Regions from separate parts of the Streptomyces sp. NPDC002795 genome, predicted to be linked through region 3. Evidence: riboswitches for the same ligand, from Rfam matches in the RefSeq annotation. Region 3 holds a riboswitch; each other region holds the start of a gene.
The links. A riboswitch is a leader RNA that binds a small molecule or an ion and turns the genes downstream of it on or off. The one in region 3 is predicted to bind cyclic di-AMP.
Positions count from the first base shown of each region.

Region 1: linked by a shared signal. The riboswitch ahead of ACFYWS_RS28730 (peptidoglycan DD-metalloendopeptidase family protein) and the one ahead of ACFYWS_RS37695 (M23 family metallopeptidase) in region 3 are both predicted to bind cyclic di-AMP.
Region 2: linked by a shared signal. The riboswitch ahead of ACFYWS_RS30375 (transglycosylase family protein) and the one ahead of ACFYWS_RS37695 (M23 family metallopeptidase) in region 3 are both predicted to bind cyclic di-AMP.
Region 4: linked by a shared signal. The riboswitch ahead of ACFYWS_RS13715 (M23 family metallopeptidase) and the one ahead of ACFYWS_RS37695 (M23 family metallopeptidase) in region 3 are both predicted to bind cyclic di-AMP.

Region 1 covers NZ_JBIAQB010000010.1:93,783-98,493, forward strand. The annotation lists gene ACFYWS_RS28715 (APC family permease) at 1-392, opposite strand, end outside; gene ACFYWS_RS28720 (TetR/AcrR family transcriptional regulator) at 609-1,247, shown strand; gene ACFYWS_RS28725 (SGNH/GDSL hydrolase family protein) at 1,290-2,117, opposite strand; gene ACFYWS_RS28730 (peptidoglycan DD-metalloendopeptidase family protein) at 2,289-3,071, opposite strand; cyclic di-AMP (ydaO/yuaA leader) riboswitch at 3,075-3,245, opposite strand; gene ACFYWS_RS28735 (tyrosine-protein phosphatase) at 3,628-4,425, shown strand; gene ACFYWS_RS28740 (ABC transporter permease) at 4,671-4,711, opposite strand, start outside.
Region 2 covers NZ_JBIAQB010000011.1:101,858-106,568, forward strand. The annotation lists gene ACFYWS_RS30365 (septum formation initiator family protein) at 1-481, opposite strand, end outside; gene eno (phosphopyruvate hydratase) at 576-1,856, opposite strand; gene ACFYWS_RS30375 (transglycosylase family protein) at 2,161-2,877, opposite strand; cyclic di-AMP (ydaO/yuaA leader) riboswitch at 2,882-3,085, opposite strand; gene ACFYWS_RS30380 (transglycosylase family protein) at 3,221-4,252, opposite strand; gene ACFYWS_RS30385 (recombinase family protein) at 4,492-4,711, opposite strand, start outside.
Region 3 covers NZ_JBIAQB010000018.1:54,354-59,064, reverse strand. The annotation lists gene ACFYWS_RS37700 (aldo/keto reductase) at 1-675, opposite strand, end outside; gene ACFYWS_RS37695 (M23 family metallopeptidase) at 801-1,853, opposite strand; cyclic di-AMP (ydaO/yuaA leader) riboswitch at 1,865-2,000, opposite strand; gene ACFYWS_RS37690 (PP2C family protein-serine/threonine phosphatase) at 2,244-3,305, opposite strand; tRNA gene ACFYWS_RS37685 (tRNA-Met) at 3,551-3,624, opposite strand; gene ACFYWS_RS37680 (alginate lyase family protein) at 3,687-4,711, opposite strand, start outside.
Region 4 covers NZ_JBIAQB010000004.1:113,042-117,752, forward strand. The annotation lists gene ACFYWS_RS13710 (M16 family metallopeptidase) at 1-836, shown strand, start outside; cyclic di-AMP (ydaO/yuaA leader) riboswitch at 1,077-1,240, shown strand; gene ACFYWS_RS13715 (M23 family metallopeptidase) at 1,253-2,053, shown strand; gene ACFYWS_RS13720 (GntR family transcriptional regulator) at 2,299-2,985, shown strand; gene ACFYWS_RS13725 (HPr family phosphocarrier protein) at 3,193-3,474, opposite strand; gene ACFYWS_RS13730 (GNAT family N-acetyltransferase) at 3,663-4,711, shown strand, end outside.

The DNA of each region.
Region 1 (4,711 bases), on a different contig from region 3:
GCGATGATGCACAGGCTGCCGCCCACCCAGACCGGGTTGGAGATCCAGTACAGGAGCTGGTTGACGCCCGCGACGAGCCGGCCGAAGGCCAGGCGCGTCCATACGTACGGGCCGCCCTGCACGGGGAAGGACGAGCCGAGTTCGGCGACGAGCAGTCCGTAGGGGAGGAAGAAGACGACGGCCAGGATGACCATCCAGGTGAGGCCCTGCGGGCCCTGCGCGGCGACGGAGCCGATGGTGTCCAGGCCGACGAGCGTGCAGATGAGGAAGAACAGCACGTCCAGCCGGCGCAGATCCTTGCGCAGCCGTGAGCGCTGCTCGCCCCAGCCTTCGGAGAGGTCGGGCTCGTCCCCGGCGGGCGGGGTCGGCGAGAGGGATGGCGCTTGGGTCACGATTGCTCCTGGCGAGGACGTCACGAAAACGGCACGGACAGCACGGACAGCAACTGCGGGTCTTGCTCGGGCCGCGCTTACCCCCGACCGGCGGACTTATTGACTGAACGGCCAGTCAGTAGTGGAACGTGACGTGACTGTGACCCGTGCGACGGCGAGGCGTCAAGAGTCCTGCACGTGAACGAGTCGACACACAGGAACAACTAGGCTTGCGGCGTGAGCAGAATCCGGTTGAGCGTGGCCGAGCGGCGCGAAGAGCTGCTGCGGGCCGCCATCGAGCAGATCGAGGCGCGCGGGGTGGCCGCCGTACGCATCGCCGACGTGGCGTCGGCGCTCGGCGTGAGCAACGCGCTGGTGCTGTACCACTTCTCGACGAAGGAGAAGCTCGTCGCGGCCGCGTTCGCGCACGCCGCCGAGAGCGACCTGGCCCACCTGCGCAAGCTGCTCGGCCGCCGCACGACGGCCCTGAAGCGGCTGCGCGCGGCGGTGCGCTGGTACGCGCCGACGGGTCAGGCCAAGGGGTGGCGGCTGTGGATCGAGGGCTGGGCGGCGGCGCTGCGCGAGCCCGCGCTGCGGGAGGTCACGCGGGACCTCGACCGGCAGTGGAAGGCGGCGCTCGCCGAGGTGGTCGCCGAGGGCGTGGCGGCGGGCGAGTTCGGCTGCCCCGACCCGATGGCGGCGGCGCTGCGGCTCACGGCGCTGCTCGACGGGCTCGCCGTACAGCTGACGGCGTACGACGACGGGCACTCCAGGTCGGCCGCGGTGTCGCGGGCCCGCATGCTGGAGTGGGTGGATGAGGCGCTCGCCCGCGAACTGGGTCTCGAGCGCGCGGAGTTGACCGGGGCGGGGCGCTGACGGGAAGCCGTCAGCGCCACCGCACCGCCGAGGATCAGCGCGTCAGGACGCCGCCTCCAGGTGCGCCTTCACCGCGTGCGGGTCCACGAAACCCTTCGCCTGCACCCGGTCGCCGGAGGACTCGCCGCGCAGCCGGCGCCCGATCCACGGCACCAGGAACTCCCGCGCCCAGTGGATGTCGTCGCGCCGCACCTCGAACGTGCCGCGCGGAGGCAGCAGGGGCCACGCCTGCTCGGGGTCGGCCGGCACCTCGACGCCGAGCGCCTGGGCGGCGCGCAGCGCCACGCGCGTGTGCCCCTCGGGCGACAGGTGGAGACGGTCGCCGTCCCATGCCCTGCGGTCCTGGATGGACTTCAGGGACCACAGGTCGAGCATCAGGCAGCCGTTCCTGTCGGCGATGGCCCGCACATGCATGTTGTACGTGGCGATCTTGCCGCGCAGGTGCTTGAGCACGGCCACGTCACGGGTGTCGAACCCGGTGGCCACCATGACGGTGCCGGCCGCGTCGGCGAGCTTGGCCACGGCCTTCTCGAAGCGCTCGGCCACGTCGTCCGGGTCGGTGCCGGGCCGGATGATGTCGTTGCCGCCCGCGACCAGGGTCACCAGGTCGGGTGCGAGCTCGACCGCCTTCGGGACCTGGTCCGCGACGATCTGGTCGAGCAGCTTGCCGCGCACGGCCAGGTTCGCGTACCTGAAGGTGTCCTCGGGGACACGGTCGTCCAGGAGGACGGCGAGCCGGTCGGCCCAGCCCGCGAACTTTCCGTCGGGGCCGGGGTCGCCGACTCCTTCGGTGAAACTGTCGCCCACGGCCGCGTAGGACCGGATCGTGCCGTTGAGTGAGTCCGTGAGTGCTCTCGATTCGTTTGCCACGACCACACATCTTTCACCCTGAGGTGTGACCTACGCGACCGTAGCCAGGGGTTGACGCCTGGTGAGATAGCCCACTCGTCACCTTGGGAATAAGCGCGCGAACGCGATTCGGCGCCCGGGGAACACCCCGGGCGCCGAATGGAGCGGGTCGACGAGCCGCTACGAGACGTCTCAGGCGTTCACACCGTGCTCGCTCAGGTACGCGATCGGGTCGATGTCCGAGCCGTAGTCCGCGCTCGTGCGGACCTCGAAGTGCAGGTGCGGTCCGGTGACGTTGCCCGTCGCGCCGGACTTGGCGATCTCCTGGCCGGCCGTCACGGTGTCGCCCTGAGCGACGCCGGTCGAGGACAGGTGGCCGTACTGCGAGAAGTGGCCGTCGGCGTGCTCGATGACGACCTCGTTGCCGTACGCGCCGCCCGAGCCGGTCGAGACGACGGTGCCGTCGGCTATCGACTTCACGGAGGTGCCGGTCGCGATCGAGTAGTCGGCGCCGGTGTGGCTGCCGCTGGACCACATGGAACCGGAGTTGCCGTAGCCCGTGCCCTTGGCGCCGTCGACCGGCGCCACGTAGTCACCGGAGGCCGTGGTCTTGGCGCTCGTCTGCGTGGCGGCGGACGCACCCTCGGAGCCGGAGTCACTGTCGGCCTCGCCGCCGAGGGCGAGCTTGACGCCGATCTTGAGGTGGTCCGCGTTGGAACCGACGGCGTCCTTGTTGTCCTCGTAGAGCTTCTTCCAGCCGCCGTCGACGTCCTGCGCCTTGGCGATCTTCGAGAGCGTGTCACCGGCCTTGACGGTGTACGTCGTGGCATCGGCGGTGCCGCCGGACGTCGCGGCCTGCGCGCCGGTGGCGCCCATCAGCGGCAGCGCGATCACGGCTCCACCGGCGGAGGCGACGGCGGCGACACGGGCGATGCGCTGGGAGGTCGAAAGGCGGTGCTTTCCCTTTGCGGGCATGCTGATTTTCCTCTCCGTCGCCTACGAGGTGAGCTGTCGGGTTCGGGCTGGAGATGCCCGGCCGCGCCCGGGGTACGGACGCGGCTTCACCCCTAGCCGCTTCGGGAAATCCCTACGCGGCGTACTGCGTGTGGGTCCCCCGCTCCTGCCGTGACGGGTAGTCGAAAGGAATCCGGGCGGCGGCAGGACTAGGCGTTCCGACCGGATTGATTGGTGACCGTAGGCGAACGGCGATGGCGACGACAAACCCCGAATTCACTTGCGGGGGCAATTCCTTGGATTTCTGAGGCTTCCCTGTGTAACCCTGCGTCGACATTCTTCGCTTTACCAACGCCATACCTTCGGGGATTACTGGGGAGCCAATCCGGGCCACCCGCCACACAGCGTCACGAACATGAAGCCGGTCACGCACACACCCACAAGCCCCTCCGATTCACGCACAGTTGACACAGAACGGGGCGAATCGGACAGATGGTTGCCTGGGGACCGATGTCGTATCGTCAGGAGCGCGCCCGCCGGCGACCCAACGCCGGTGCACCGATTGGGAGGAGCCCCTGTGACGCAGCACGCACCGTCCACCGAGCCCGAGCTGACCGGAGTGCGCAACTTCCGAGACGTGGGCGGCCTTCCCACCGTGGACGGCCGGCGCGTGCGCCAGGGCGTACTGTTCCGCAGCGGCCACCTCGCCCACGCCACGGCCGAGGACTCGACCTTCCTCTCCTCCCTCGGCCTGCACACGGTCTTCGACTTCCGCAACGCCGCGGACCTGCAGCTGGAAGGCGCGGACGTCGCCCTGCCCGGCGTACGCAATCTGAACCTGCCGCTCAACGACCCGGCCGACGGCGCCGAATTCTGGACGATGGTCCGCGACGGCAACATCGAGCAGCTGCGCCAGATCCTCTCCGAGGGCCGCGCGGCGAACCGCCTCGTCGAGTCCTACCGCACCATGATCAAGGAGCGCACCGCCGAGCACAGCCGCGTGCTGCACTCCCTCGCCGAGGACAGCCTGCCCGCGCTGATGCACTGCGCGGCGGGCAAGGACCGCGCGGGCCTGTCGATCGCGGTGACCCTGCTCGCGGTGGGCGTGGAGCGCGACGCCATAGAGGCGGACTACCTCAAGTCCAACGAGAAGCACCGCCGCTACAAGGTGCGCCGCAGCGCCACCGCGAAGGACGCCTACTCCCCCGAGATCATGGAGCTGCTCAGCCCGCTCTTCGACGCCCGCATCGAGTACCTCAACGCGGGCCTCCAGACCATCGACGAGGAGTGGGGCAGCACGGACCGCTATCTCGCAGAGGGCCTGAAGCTCACCGCGACGACGCGCGAGCGGCTGCGCGAGCGCCTTCTCGACTAGGACCTGTCGTCTGGATCAGGCCGGATCCGGGTGGCTGTCATGTGCGGTGCAGGCGAGTGGGGTAATGGGGCCTCCCCTGCTCGAGCGAAGCCGAGAGCTCCCGAGCGAAGCCGAGAGCTTGGGAGTGTGCTTGCCAGGGCCCGCTCACCGGCAAGATCTGCCAGAAGGGCGCTGGCCACTGCGCGAGCGCATTCCCGGCTGAAGACCGGCATCACCCCACAGCCCGGACCTGATGTCACCCCTCGTCACCCCTCCCTGTCGCGCAGTGCCGCGCCGGCAGGGAGGG
Region 2 (4,711 bases), on a different contig from region 3:
CCTGGTCGGCCTTGTCGACGCCGTCCCAGACGTTGGAGTACCAGGGGCGGTCCTCCGCGCCCTGCTCGGCGCGCTCGGACGCGGCGGTGCGCTCGTCCGGCACCACGTAGCCGGTCTCGCCCGGCATCACCATGTGCAGGCGCTCCCGGATCCGCTGCTCGGCGAACGCGTCGTCCTGCCAGCGGGCCTTCTGGTCACGCAGCTTGTCGACCCGCTCCTTGGCCTCCTGCTGCTGGCGCCGCAGGTCCTCGATCTCGCCGCGCTGCGAGACGTACTGCCTTATCGGGTACGCGAGCGCGACCACGAGGGTGCACAGAACGAGGGCGAGCAGGGCCGCGCGGCCCGTGAGACGTGAGCGGCGGGCCTGCCGCTTGCTCTGCGAGCGATAGACGCGCTCGGCGGTCTGCTCACCCAGAACGCGCAGGCGGGTGGCCGTCGAGAAACGATCTCTGGAGTCCCTGTCCCGAACCTTTCCGGGCATCGCCTGCTACCGCCTCCCCGCTCACGTACGTACGTCCCCGCACACGGTACGGGACCGAGTGCGGGGACGTACGGAACTGCTGCCTCAGTGAGGCTCAGCCCTTGAAACGCGGGAACGCGGAGCGACCGGCGTAGACCGCCGCGTCGTCCAGGATCTCCTCGATGCGCAGGAGCTGGTTGTACTTGGCGACGCGCTCGGAGCGGGCCGGGGCGCCGGTCTTGATCTGGCCGCAGTTCGTGGCGACGGCCAGGTCGGCGATGGTGACGTCCTCGGTCTCGCCGGAGCGGTGGGACATCATGCACTTGAACCCGTTGCGCTGCGCGAGCTCGACGGCGTCCAGGGTCTCGGTCAGCGAACCGATCTGGTTCACCTTCACGAGCAGGGCGTTCGCCGAGTTCTCCTCGATGCCGCGGGCCAGGCGCTCCGGGTTGGTGACGAAGAGGTCGTCACCGACGAGCTGGACCTTGTCGCCCAGCTTCTCGGTGATGACGTTCCAGCCGGCCCAGTCGTCCTCGTACAGCGGGTCCTCGATGGAGACGAGCGGGTACGCGGAGACGAGCTCCTCGTAGTACTCCGTCATCTCGGCGGCGGAGCGCTCCTTGCCCTCGAACTGGTACTTGCCGTCCTTGTAGAACTCGGAGGCGGCGACGTCGAGCGCGAGAGCGATCTGCTGGCCGGGGACGTAACCGGCTTCCTTGATGGCCTCGAGGATCAGGTCGAGGGCCTCACGGTTCGAGCCCAGGTTCGGGGCGAAGCCGCCCTCGTCGCCCAGGCCGGTGGCCAGGCCCTTGCTCTTCAGGACCTTCTTCAGCGTGTGGTAGACCTCGGCGCCCCAGCGCAGGGCCTCGGAGAAGGACTCCGCGCCGATCGGCGCGATCATGAACTCCTGGATGTCGACGTTGGAGTCCGCGTGGGACCCACCGTTCAGGATGTTCATCATCGGGACCGGCAGCAGGTGCGCGTTCGGACCACCGAGGTAGCGGAACAGCGGCAGGTCGGAGGCCTCGGAGGCGGCGTGGGCGACGGCGAGGGAGACGCCGAGGATGGCGTTGGCGCCGAGCGAGCCCTTGTTGTCGGTGGCGTCCAGGTCGAACATCGCCTGGTCGATCAGGCGCTGCTCGGTGGCGTCGTAACCGACGAGCTCCGGGCCGATCTGCTCGATGACGGCGAGGACGGCCTTCTCGACACCCTTGCCGAGGTAACGGTTGGGGTCACCGTCACGGAGTTCGATGGCCTCGAAGGCACCGGTGGAGGCACCCGACGGGACGGCCGCGCGGCCGGTGCTCCCGTCGTCGAGGCCGACCTCGACCTCGACCGTGGGGTTGCCTCGGGAGTCCAGGATTTCCCGGGCTACGACGACGTCGATGGACGGCACGAGCATCTCCTTCTGGGATGTGACGCAGGCTATGCGGGCAACTGCTTGGAACGTGGCCCCGCACCCCTGAGCGTAACCGGCTCGCGGGCATCGGCCATCCGAACGCCCGCCTCGTGGACAACGCCCTGAGCGAAATGTTCCTTAACGGAACAAAAACAGCGACCTCCGTCCCGGATGTGCGGGACGAAGGTCGCGGAAGTGAGCGGCCCGTGGGGACGGGGGGCGGCGGGGGCTCGACGTCCGCCGATGCCGAGCCCGCGCCTGATGGCCTGGGAGGGCCTGAGGTCCTGTGCGGACCTGACGCTTAGCTGAGGTGCAGCTGCTGACCCGGGTAGATCAGGTTGGCGTCCTTGACGATGTCCTTGTTCTTCTCGAACAGCTGCTGCCAGGTCGTGTCGTGCGCCTCGGCGATCTTGCTGAGGGTGTCACCGGACTCGACCTTGTACTCGCCGTCACCCTTCTCGACCTTGTTACCGGTCGGGGTGGTGACGGTGTCCTGCTTCGGGGCCTCCTGCTTGGGAGCCTCCTGCTTCGGGGCCTCCTGCTTGGGGGCCTCCTGCTGCTGCGGCTGCTCACGCTGCTCGGAGCGGTCCGCACGCTGCTGGGTGTCCTGCTGCGAGGACGAGTCGTCCGCGGCACCCTCGTTCGGGGTGGAGGACAGGCTCGAGCCGCAGTTCGGCCAGGCGCCGGCGCCCTGCGAGGCGAGAACCTTCTCGCCGACGGCTATCTGCTCGGCCTTGGAGGCCTGGTCGGCGGTGGACGCGTACTGGTCGCCGCCGTGGGCGGACCACGTGGAGGCCGAGAACTGCAGGCCACCGTAGAAACCGTTGCCGGTGTTGGTGGACCAGTTGCCACCGGCCTCGCACTGCGCGACCTGGTCCCACTCGGACGTGGTGGCCGCGGAAGCGGAAGTGGCACCCATCAGCGGCACGGCGACGGCAGCAGCGGCGACGCCGCCGAGCGTGGCGACGCGAACGGCCTTGGACGGGCGGCGGTGCTTGTTCTTGCCGGAAAACAGCATGGAGACATCTCCTCACCGACGCCTGCGAGGTGAGCTGTCGGGTTCGGGCCAGTGAGTGCCCGGCAGACGCATCCTTGTGCGCTGCTTAACCCCAAGCCCGTCCGGTCTCCCGGAAGGGCGGCTTACCTGGGTCCCCCGCTCCTGCCTACGGCGCTGACGCGTCGACTGTTCCCGTACGGACGTTGGCAGGATTCGGCGTGACGTCCATCGGGGCCCGCTGAAGCGAGCGGTCACGAACGTAAGCGGTCGATCCGCCCGATTTCAAAGTTGATCAGGGGCTTTGAGACCCATGTCTCACTCACCCGACACCGGACAAAGCCCCCTGAACCGCCCCGAACCCTCGCTACCTTTTGTCCGTTCCGTCCCCAAGATCCAGGCTCTGACCAGGAAGGATGAGGTCTGGGTCGGTACCGACCGTCTCCTTGTTCCGCTCGTAGAGCGCGCCCCATCCGCCGTGCACGTCCTGAGCCTTCGCGATGTCCCAGAGGTTGTCGCCGGCGTGCACCTCGTACGCGTCGCCGGCGCGCTTGTCGTCGCGTGAGGCGTGACGCCCGTCTCCCGTACGGGAGTCGGAACCGTCGTCGTCATCGGCGGCGCGATCGCCGCGGTGGCGGCCGGACGTGGCGTCGTCCGACGCCTCGTCGGAGGGCGAGGCGGACGGCGGGGCGGACGGCGGGGCCGTCTCGGGGGCGGCGTCGTCAGAAGGCGCGTGGGACTTGTCACTTGAAGGGGTCGAGGAGTCCTCGGCCTTGTTACCGGAGGTATCGCCCGACGAGTCCGCCGAGGGGGCGTCCGACGGGTCGGAGCTCTCGGAGTCGTCGTGACTCTTGTCTCCCGAATCGGTCGGGTCGGTTGAATCGGCCGAATCCGTGGAGCCCGCCTTATCGGCGTCCTCGTCCGACTTGTTGTCGGTATCGGTGTCGGACGACGCGGACGACTCCGCCGACTCCGACGGCTGCGGCGACGCGGACACGCCCGGGTCGACGTCCGCCGAGTCGTCGCCGTTGGTGAGGCCCGACGTGAGCGAGCACATCGGCCAGGCGCTCACACCCTTGTCGTCAAGAACCTTCTCGGCGACGGATATCTGCTGCGAGCGGCTGGCCTGGTCGGCACGCGGGGCGTAGTCGAGCCCCCCGTACTGCTCCCATCTCTCCTGCGTGAACTGGAGACCGCCGTAGTAGCCGTTACCGGCGTCCAGACTCCACTGCCCACCGCTCTCGCACTCGGCGAGCTTGTCCCACGCCTGCGTGGTCGCGGCGCTCGCGCCGCTCGCGGCGAACAGCGGGATCGCGATGGCGCTGCCGGCGACTCCGGCGGCGACGACGAGAGCAGGGGCCTGACGGGGGCGTCGGTGTCGACCGTTCCCGGAGAGCATGCGGTTGCCTTTCGCGAGACTGATGCTGCTACGCGCGACGGGTGGTGCAAGTGGTGCGGGTTGTGTCTGTGTCGCGATGATCCGTGAACGTAGCTGCACTCGAACGCCTGTCACAAGTCGATGCAGCGTAGATCACGTGAAAGTCACAGTGTTGACGGTCCGTCAGTTCTGGAGTGTTCCGCACTCCGCGAACTGTGCGACGAATCCGCACAGTTCGCGGCAATTCAGGCCCGCCACTCTCAGGCGGCCGCCTCACCACTGACCCATGCGCCGAAGGGCTCGGTACCGCACTCACCGACGTTAGTGATGATCCGGAACGGGGGTACAACGGAACGTCTGAACATCGGTTGGCCCCGCTCCGCCGCGTGGAGCACCGCCATGACCGCAGGCCACGCCCCCTTCTTCCACCAGGACAGCTGACGCTCCCGGATCGCATACGCCGGCCCCCAGGTGGGCGGC
Region 3 (4,711 bases):
GTACTTGCCGGTCAGGAAGCCAGAGGCGAGCGCGTAGTACGGCACGGCCCCGAGGCCCGCGCGCGCGGCGACGTCCTGCAGTTCGCCCTCGTACGTGTCGCGCGAGACGAGGTTGTAGTGCGGCTGGAGCGCGACGTAGCGGGCGAGGCCCTCGCGGTCGGAGAGGTCGAGGGATTCCTGGAGGCGCGCGGCTGAGATGTTCGACGCGGCGATGTGCCGTACCTTGCCCGCCTTCACCAGCTCGTCGAGGGCGCCGATGATCTCCTCGACCGGCACCTCGGGCTTGTCGTAGTGCGTGTAGTACAGGTCGATGTGGTCGGTGCCCAGGCGCTTCAGGGACGCGTCGGCCGCGGCCTTGATGTTGGCCGCGGACAGACCCTGGTACTCGGGGTGCTGGCTGCCCTTGGTGGCGATGACGATGTCGTCGCGGCGGCCGCGCGAGGCGAGCCACTTGCCGATGACGGTCTCGGACTCACCGCCCTCGTTGCCGTCCACCCACGCCGAGTACACATCGGCGGTGTCGATGAAGTTGCCGCCCGCGGCGACGTACGCGTCGAGCACCTCGAAGGACGTGGCCTCGTCGGCGGTCCAGCCGAACACGTTGCCACCCAGGGACAGCGGGAAGACCTCGAGGTCGGAGGTGCCGAGCTTGCGCAGAGAACGAGAGGAAGTCATGCCCTGCCTCAACACCCGTACGGAATACGGTATTCCGCGATGGCTCCGGAAATCGCCGCAGGAACGGGCAAACCGGCAGCCCTGACGTCGGGGGGTGAGCGCCAGGACCGCCGGGGTTCAGTGACTCAGGGAGTGAGGCCCTTGTCGCGCAGCCAGCTCGACGGGTCGACCCCGGTGGACTGCCCGTCGGGGTGGACCTCCAGGTGGAGGTGCGGCCCGGTGACATTGCCCGTGGCGCCCACGCGGCCGATGACATCGCCGGTGGAGACCTTCTGGCCCGCGCTGACATTGAGCGAGGACTGGTGGCAGAACCACAGCTCGGTGCCGTCGTCGAGGGTGAGCACCGTGCGGTAGCCGTACGCGCCCGCCCAGCCGGCCTCCGTGACCGTGCCGCCGTGGATCGCGCGGATCGGCGTACCGGTGGAGGCGGCGAAGTCGAGGCCCGTGTGGTACCCGGAGGACCACATGGAGCCGGGCTGACCGAAGGTGCCGGAGAGCGTGTACGAGGCGACCGGGAGCTTGAAGCTGGCGGCCAGCTTGCGCAGGCGCTCGGCCTCGGCCTTGCGGCGGGCCTCGGCCTCGGCCTTCTTCTTCTCGGCGAGCTCCTTGGCCTTGGCCGCGTCCTGCTTGGCGGCGGCCTCGGCGGCTGCCTGCTTCGCGGCGGCCTCCTCCGCGGCCTGCTTCGCGGAGGCGTCGGCCGCGTCCTGCTGCGTCTCGGCCTGCTGCATGATGCGGGCCCGCAGCGCCTCGCCGGCGCCGGTCTGACCCTCGGCGGCCTCGGCCTGGGTGATGCCGGCGCCGCTCAGCGGGGAGGCCGTGGCGGCGGAGTCGGAATCGGCGTCCGAGCTGTCTGACATCAGCGAGCCCACGCCCGGCAGCGACTTGGCCGCGGGCAGCGAGTCCTTGACCGCCGACAGGTCGGGCATGGAGATGTGGACCGCCGGATTGCCGCCCTGTGCGGTGGCGATGCCGCCCGCGCCGACGGCGGCGACCACGCCGACGCCGAGAACTGTGGAGCTGCGCGCGAATCCACCACGGCGGCGGGCTACGCGATGCCTGCCGCGGACGGGGGAGACGGACTCCTCGGTGGGATTCCACTCCTCCCAGGTCTCCTGCTCGACACCGAAGTCACCTTCGGGACCGTAGAAGAAGTCGGGGGCAGGCCGGTTCGACGCCACGGGGGCGCTCTCCTTTCCTTCCTTCTCGCCTACCGGGTTAGCTGACGGGTTCGGAGCAGGAAGGTCTCCTACGAACACCAAAGGTGTCCGATTCACCCCAAGTTGATGGTTCCCCGGTTCCCTTGCGGGATTAAGCGTGTGCGCACGGAGCCATCTCTTGTGACGGCTGGGACGACCGCGCTGCGTTATCGAACGTTAATAGACAGCAGACAGTAATTCCAAGCGCTTCCCACTGATCGTTCACGACTCTGGCCAGGACTTATCGGGGCAAGAGGGGATGTAATCAGGCGAGTTGACCGCGTCCCGCAAACGTAGGTGCAACTGATGGTGCGTCAATTGTTATGCGGAGCGACGCCGTTCGGCTACCTCAGGTAACAATGATCAAGGAACTCAGGCCCGCCGCACGGCAAGCAGCGCCATGTCGTCCTTCGTCCCGTCGCCGGTGTGCGCGCGCACCTCCGCGGCGAGGGCCGCGAGGAGCTCCTCGGGCCCCGGGAAGACACGTCCGGAGAGCCGGGCCGCCGGATCGTAGAACCGTCCGCCCGGATCGCGCGCCTCGGAGAGCCCGTCGGTGTAGAGCAGCAGCGTGGCCGCGGACGGGAAGGCCGCCTCGGTGGCCCGGTCGGGCCAGCTGCCGAGTTCGCCCATGCCGAGCGGCAGCGCCGCCTCGCACGGGTCGAGCGCGCGTACGGTGCCGTCGCCGAGCAGCAGCAGCGGGCTGGGGTGGCCGCGGTTGAGGACACGGACGAGCTCGACGCCGTGCGGGATCTCGGCGAGCACCGCGGTGGTGAAGCCCTCGAAGTCGTCGATGCCGCTGCGCCGGGTCCCCTCGCGGGCCAGCGCCCGCTCCAGCCGTTGGGCGACCGCCTCAAGGGAACCCTCCTGCTCGGCGGCCTCCCGGAACGCGCCGATGACGACGGCGACCGCGGCGACCGCGCCCATGCCCTTGCCGCGCACGTCACCGACGATGATCCGGATGCCGTGCGGGGTGTCCTGGACCGCGTACAGATCGCCGCCGATGAACGCGCCGGCCTGCGCCGCCTCGTAGCGCGCCGCGATCACGAGGCCGCCGAGCCGCCGGGCCGGCTCGGGCAGCACCGCCAGCTGTGCGGCCTGCGCGATCTCCCGGGCGGAGGCCAGCTGCTCGTAACTCCGGTACACGATCCGGTTGAGCACACAGGCCAGGAGGCAGACGGTGGCCACGGTGACGACCTCGGTGACGAAGACGGAGTCGAGGTTCTCCGTGAAGCGCAGGTGCACGGCGGTGATCACACCGATCGACACCACGCCCGTCAGGATCGTCGCGCCGAGCGAGAAGAAGGGGGCGGCCACCAGCGGCGCCGCACTGAACAAGGGGGCGCCGGGGAAGCCGCTGGGGGTGACGTACTCGTAGACCGCGCCGCCGATGACGAGCAGCAGGGGCAGCAGCCGCAGGAAGAGGCGGGTGCTCACGGCCTCGGAGCCGTGCCGCCTCCGTCTCCCGCCGGTGCCTCCTGTTCGCTGCCCCACCACTCGTCTCCTGCCGTTCCCTGCCAGCTTCCGGCGTCTCACCAAGAGTTCCCGCACGGGGGCGCGGTGGCGAGCAGGGGTGGGCCGTACGAGTGGGGAACGTGACGTGCGGCACAGCCGTGTCGCGGCCGTTCGGCATAAAAAAACCGAGGCCGGAATCTCGATGAGATTCCGGCCTCGGTCTTCAGTAGCGGGGACAGGATTTGAACCTGCGACCTCTGGGTTATGAGCCCAGCGAGCTACCGAGCTGCTCCACCCCGCGCCGTTGTGTTCACAACTCTACGCCATCAGGGGGAGTGAACGCGAATCGCTTCGCGTGACGGCTCACGCGGCGGCGTGCGTGAGCGTCTCCCACGCCACGAACAGGTCGTCCGTCCCCTCCGGCCGCTGCTTTTGGGTGAGCTTCTCGGTCTGCGGGAGGTCCATCTTCAGCCGCCCCTGAAGGTGCTGGAGGCCCACCTCCGTGTCGGGCCCCATGTCCCGCTGCACCTTCCCGCCGCACAGCCAGGACGGGGCCTTGGTGCCCAGCTGGTACTTGGAGTGCAGTTCGAGCGCGGCGGCGAGCCGCTCCTTCACCTCGCCGTACAGGTCGACGCCCTGGTGCCAGGCGGTCTCGGCCATGTGGGAGGTGGCGGCGAGGGAGTAGCTGGCGTGCTTGAAGTTGCGGCAGGTCTCCTGCGCGAGCCCGTCCTTGAAGGTCTTCTGCCCGAACCAGTACGTCCGCAGTTCCTTCGGGGTGTCGATGTCGCTGCCCTTCGGTTTCACCGGCAGCTTCCCGTCGGACGACAGATAGAAGTACGCGGGGACGCGGGCGCGGAAGTGCCCGACGGCCTCGTCGAAGGCGCTCTGGTCGTTGAGGTGGACGGCCAGGCTCATCGCCGCGTCGGCCATCACCAGGTCCCAGTTGCCGTTGAAGTCGGCGGAGCCGCCCCGCACTTCGGGCAGATAGACCTCGCGCAGCATCCGCTGGAACTTCAGCTCCTGCCCGTCCGGCCAGTCCTTGTACGTGTACTGCATCAGCTCGGCGGCCTTCGCCCAGGACGTGCCGGCCCAGGCGGCCTGGAGCCCCGCGTTGTCCGCGGTGTGCCCGGTGACCTTGTCCGCCCAGGCGTTCATGATCTGGACGGCCTTGGCGGCGTGGGCCTTGTCGCGGGTGACGTTCCACAGCAGGGCCTGCGTATAGGCGGCGATGGCGTCCTCCCGCTCCTCGACGCAGCCCTGTCCGGCCTTGGCGTCGAAGGGGCACTCCACGGTCGCGTACGGCTTGGCCTTGTAGTCGAGGTCGGCGTACTTGCTGTCGCTCATCTCCTTGTACGCGGAGATCCACGGCTCCTGCTTACGGGCCACGT
Region 4 (4,711 bases), on a different contig from region 3:
CCGAGGAGACTGTCTCGGCGATCGACGCGGCGGCCGTGCGTGCCTTCTACGACCGGCACGTACGCCCCGCCACCGCCACGGCCGTCGTCGTGGGCGACCTGACGGGCATCGACCTGGACGCCCTCCTCGCCGACACGCTCGGCGCCTGGACCGGCGGCACCGCCGAGCCGCGCCCCGTGCCGCCGGTCGTCGCCGACGACACAGGCCGTGTGGTCATCGTGGACCGCCCGGGCGCCGTGCAGACGCAGTTGCTCATGGGCCGGGTCGGACCGGACAAGCACGACCGTGTGTGGGCCGCGCAGGTCCTCGGCACGTACTGCCTGGGCGGCACCCTCACCTCGCGCCTGGACCGCGTCCTGCGCGAGGAGAAGGGCTACACCTACGGTGTGCGGTCCTTCGCCCAGGTGCTGCGTTCCGCGCCCGACGGCAGCGGTGCCGCGATGCTCGCCATCAGCGGCTCGGTGGACACTCCGAACACCGGGCCCGCGCTCGACGACCTCTGGAAGGTCCTGCGCACGCTGGCGGCCGACGGGCTCACGGATGCCGAACGGGACACCGCCGTACAGAACTTGGTGGGCGTGGCCCCGCTGAAGTTCGAGACCGCGGCGGCCGTCGCGAGCACCCTCGCCGACCAGGTCGAGCAGCACCTGCCGGACGACTTCCAGGCGCAGGTGTACCGGCAGCTGGCCGCCACGGGCACCGTGGAGGCCACGGCTGCCGTCGTCAGCGCCTTCCCTGCGGACCGTCTGGTGACGATCCTGGTGGGTGACGCCGCGCAGATCGAGGAGCCGGTCAAGGCGCTCGGCATCGGCGAAGTCACGGTGGTCGCGGGCTGAATTCGTCTCCCGAGGCACACCACGAAGCCCCGGCGCCGGCATCGGCCGCCGGGGCTTCGTGGCGTCCGTCACGATCACCTTCAATCGCCACACGCTCACAAATGTCCGAATTGGCATAGAGGTTGCCTGTCTGCCCTGTGGCGTGCACTACAAAAGTCGGGTTCTGTTTGTTGATTCAAAGACGCCCCGCTTAGCGTTCCCTCCGGCTGTTCGCCAGACGTACGTCGCGCCCGCGACACCGGACAGTCATCGCCGAGTCCCCGTGGTGCGAGCCAGGGGAGCCGGGGACCCACCGAAGTCCCTGGGGTGAATCGGGCGCTCTTCCCGTGAGGGGAGGGGGCCTGTAGGAGACCTTCCTGCTCCGAACCCGTCAGCTAACCCGGTAGGCGAGAAGGAAGGAAAGGACCAGCCACTTCATGGGGTTCACCCGTGCCACCGGGAAGCACCGCCGTCCCAGCCGCCTGACGCGTACCACCGCTCAGGTCGCGGGCGTCGCCGCAATCACCACGACGGGCGTGGTGGGTGGCCTCGCCGCCCCCGCCCTCGCCGCCGACACCGCGATAGCCCCGCACGACGGCCTCACGCAGGCCGTGGCCATCGGCGACTCCCTGGCCGAGCAGATCGACGCGCAGGCCTCCGCGCAGCAGAAGGCCGCCGCCAAGGCGAAGGCCGAGGCCGAGGCCAAGAAGAAGGCCGAGGAAGCCAAGCGCAAGGCCGAGGCGGAGGCCAAGAAGCGGGCCGCCGAGAAGGCCGAGAAGGAGCGCGAGGCCAAGAAGCGCGCCGCCCGCGAGGCCGAGCGCAAGCGCCTGAACAGCTACGTGTCGCCGATCTCCGGCTCGTACGTCTCCACCTCGTATCAGGCCGGCAGCGGACTGTGGTCCTCCGGCAGCCACACCGGCATCGACTTCCACGCCTCCAGCGGCACTTCGGTGCACTCGGTCGGCATGGGCACCGTCGTCGAGGCCGGCTGGGGCGGCGCGTACGGCAACAACGTCGTGATCAAGATGAACGACGGTACGTACACCCAGTACGGTCACATGTCGTCCATCGGCGTCTCCGTCGGCCAGGACGTCACCCCCGGCCAGCAGCTCGGCCTCTCCGGGGCCACCGGCAACGTCACGGGCCCGCACCTCCACTTCGAGGCCCGCACCGGCCCCGACTACGGCTCGGACATCGACCCCGTCGCGTACTTGCGCCAGCACGGTGTGAACGTCTGACCCACCAGGAACACTCCACGAAAGCCCCGGCTCACCGAGCCGGGGCTTTCGCGTGCGCGGGCCCGCACTGTCCAAACGTGCGCGGGTCCGCGCTGTCCAAAAAATATCCCCGGATTCAGTTCCCGCGTCGGAAATTCAAGTCCGGTGGAATAGAGTCGCGGGTAAACGTTCCGGCCGCGTGCCATTCGCGCTTGACCGGGCGTCAATAGACCGCGTATCGCGGGCATTGAGGCGGAGGTCGAGTCATGCGCATTCCCGCGCAGTCGGTATGCACAGCGATCCGCGACGACATCGTCGCCGGGGTCTACGAGCGCGGCGGCAGGCTCACCGAGGAACTGCTCGCGCGTCGCTACGGGGTCTCGCGCGTGCCCGTTCGCGAGGCGCTGCGCACCCTGGAGGCGGAGGGGTTCGTCGTCACGCGCAGGCACGCGGGCGCGTGCGTGGCCGAACCCACCGAGCGGGAGGCGGCCGACCTCCTGGAGATCCGCATGCTGCTCGAACCCATGGGCGCCGCCCGCGCCGCGCAGCGCCGCACCGAGGCCCACCTCAAGGTGCTGCGCGGCCTGGTCAGGCTGGGACAGGAGCGCTGTCGGCGGGGTCAGAGCGAGGATCTGCGCTCCCTCGGCAGCTGGTTCCACGAGACGCTCGCCCAGGCCTCAGGCAGTCCCGGCCTGATCACCCTGCTCACCCAACTCCGCCACAAGATCGCCTGGATGTACGCCGTGGAGAGCCCCGCCCGGCCGGCCGAGTCCTGGGCCGAACACGGCGCCATCGTCGACGCGGTGGCGCGGGGCGACGCGGAGCGGGCCCGCGCGCTGGCCACCCTGCACGCGGAGCGCGCGACGGCCGCCCACAGACTGCGCGTCCCCCGCGCGGGCGGGCGTGTGAGGACTTCGCAACATGCAGTCAACACGGTGGGGCGCCAGGTTTAACAACGGCGCCGTATACAAAGAGGTGCACTATTCGGCGAATGGGTTGAACGCGGGCGCGGATGAATTTCTGCTGCCTATTTCCTGTCGCCCAATTTGCTCCGCGGTGGTTCTGTAATGGGTTCCGCAATGGTTCCGCGATGGTGAACGAAAAAGCCGCGCGACCCGTCAGGGAACGCGCGGCTCAGCCGTACTGCTTTTGTCTTTATGTCAGACGGTCTCGGGAAGCTCCTCGAGCCCCTCGGCGACCAGCCTCGCCAGACGGTCCAGCGCGGCGTCCGCGCCCTCTCCGTCGGAGGCCAGCACGATCTCCTCGCCGCCCTGCGCGCCCAGGCCGAGCACGGCCAGCATGGAGGCGGCGTTGACGGGGTTGCCGTCAGCCTTGGCGATCGTCACGGGAACGCCGGCCGCCGTGGCAGCGCGGACGAAGATGGAAGCGGGGCGGGCGTGGAGGCCCTCGGCCCAGCCGACGTTGACGCGGCGCTCAGCCATGTGATGCTGCCCTTCAGGTGTCTCACGGTTGTCTAGACCAGTGTTCCATATCGGGAGGCGGGCGTGGCGCGGACCCAGGTCCTCACCGGCACGGCCCTTCGGTCCTCCATAGGGTGCCTTCCGTACGCACGGGCCGCGACCCGTACGACCGACGGTCTTCTGTCAGTGCCCGGCCCTACTCTTGCGACATGGAGACCCCGTCGGACCGGCATGCGTACCCCGCCCACTGGGAGGCCGACGTGGTGCTGCGCGACGGCGGCACCGCGCGGATCAGGCCCATCACCACCGCGGACGCCGAGCATCTGACCAGCTTCTACGAGCAGGTCTCGGACGAGTCGAAGTACTACCGCTTCTTCGCGCCCTACCCCCGCCTGTCGGCCAAGGACGTGCACCGTTTCACCCATCACGACTACGTGGACCGGGTCGGTCTCGCGGTCACGGTGGGCGGCGAGTTCATCGCCACCGTGCGCTACGACCGGATCAACGCGCAGGGCAGGCCGGCGACCTCGCCCGCCGATGAGGCGGAGGTCGCCTTCCTCGTGCAGGACGCCCACCAGGGCCGAGGCGTCGCCTCCGCCCTCCTGGAGCACATCGCGGCCGTCGCCCGTGAGCGTGGCATCCGCCGGTTCGCCGCCGAGGTGCTGCCCGCCAACAGCAAGATGATCAAGGTGTTCCGGGACGCCGGATACACACAGAAGCGCAGCTTCGAGGACGGCGTCGTCCGCCTGGAGTTCGACATCGAGCCCACGGAGGCGTCGCTCGCGGTGCAGCACGCGCGCGAGCAGCGCGCCGAGGCCCGCTCGGTGCAGCGCGTGCTCGCGCCCGGCTCCGTCGCCGTGATCGGAGTGGGACGCGCGCCCGGAGGAGTGGGCCGCAGCGTTCTCGACAACCTGAAGGACGCGGGTTTCACCGGGCGCCTGTACGCGGTGAACCAGGCGTTCGACGGCGACGTCACCGAGATCGACGGTGTGCCCGCCCACCGCTCCGTACGCGACATCGACGCCGCCGACCCGGTCGACCTGGCCGTCGTCGCCGTGCCCGCCCCTGACGTCCCCGAGGTCGTCGCCGAGTGCGGCGAGCGCGGCGTGCAGGGCCTCGTCGTGGTCTCCGCCGGCTACGCGGAGAGCGGGGAGGCGGGCCGCGAGCGCCAGCGCGCCTTGGTCCGCCAGGCCCGGAGCTACGGGATGCGCATCGTCGGGCCGAACGCCTTCGGGGTCGTCAACACGTCACCGGAGGT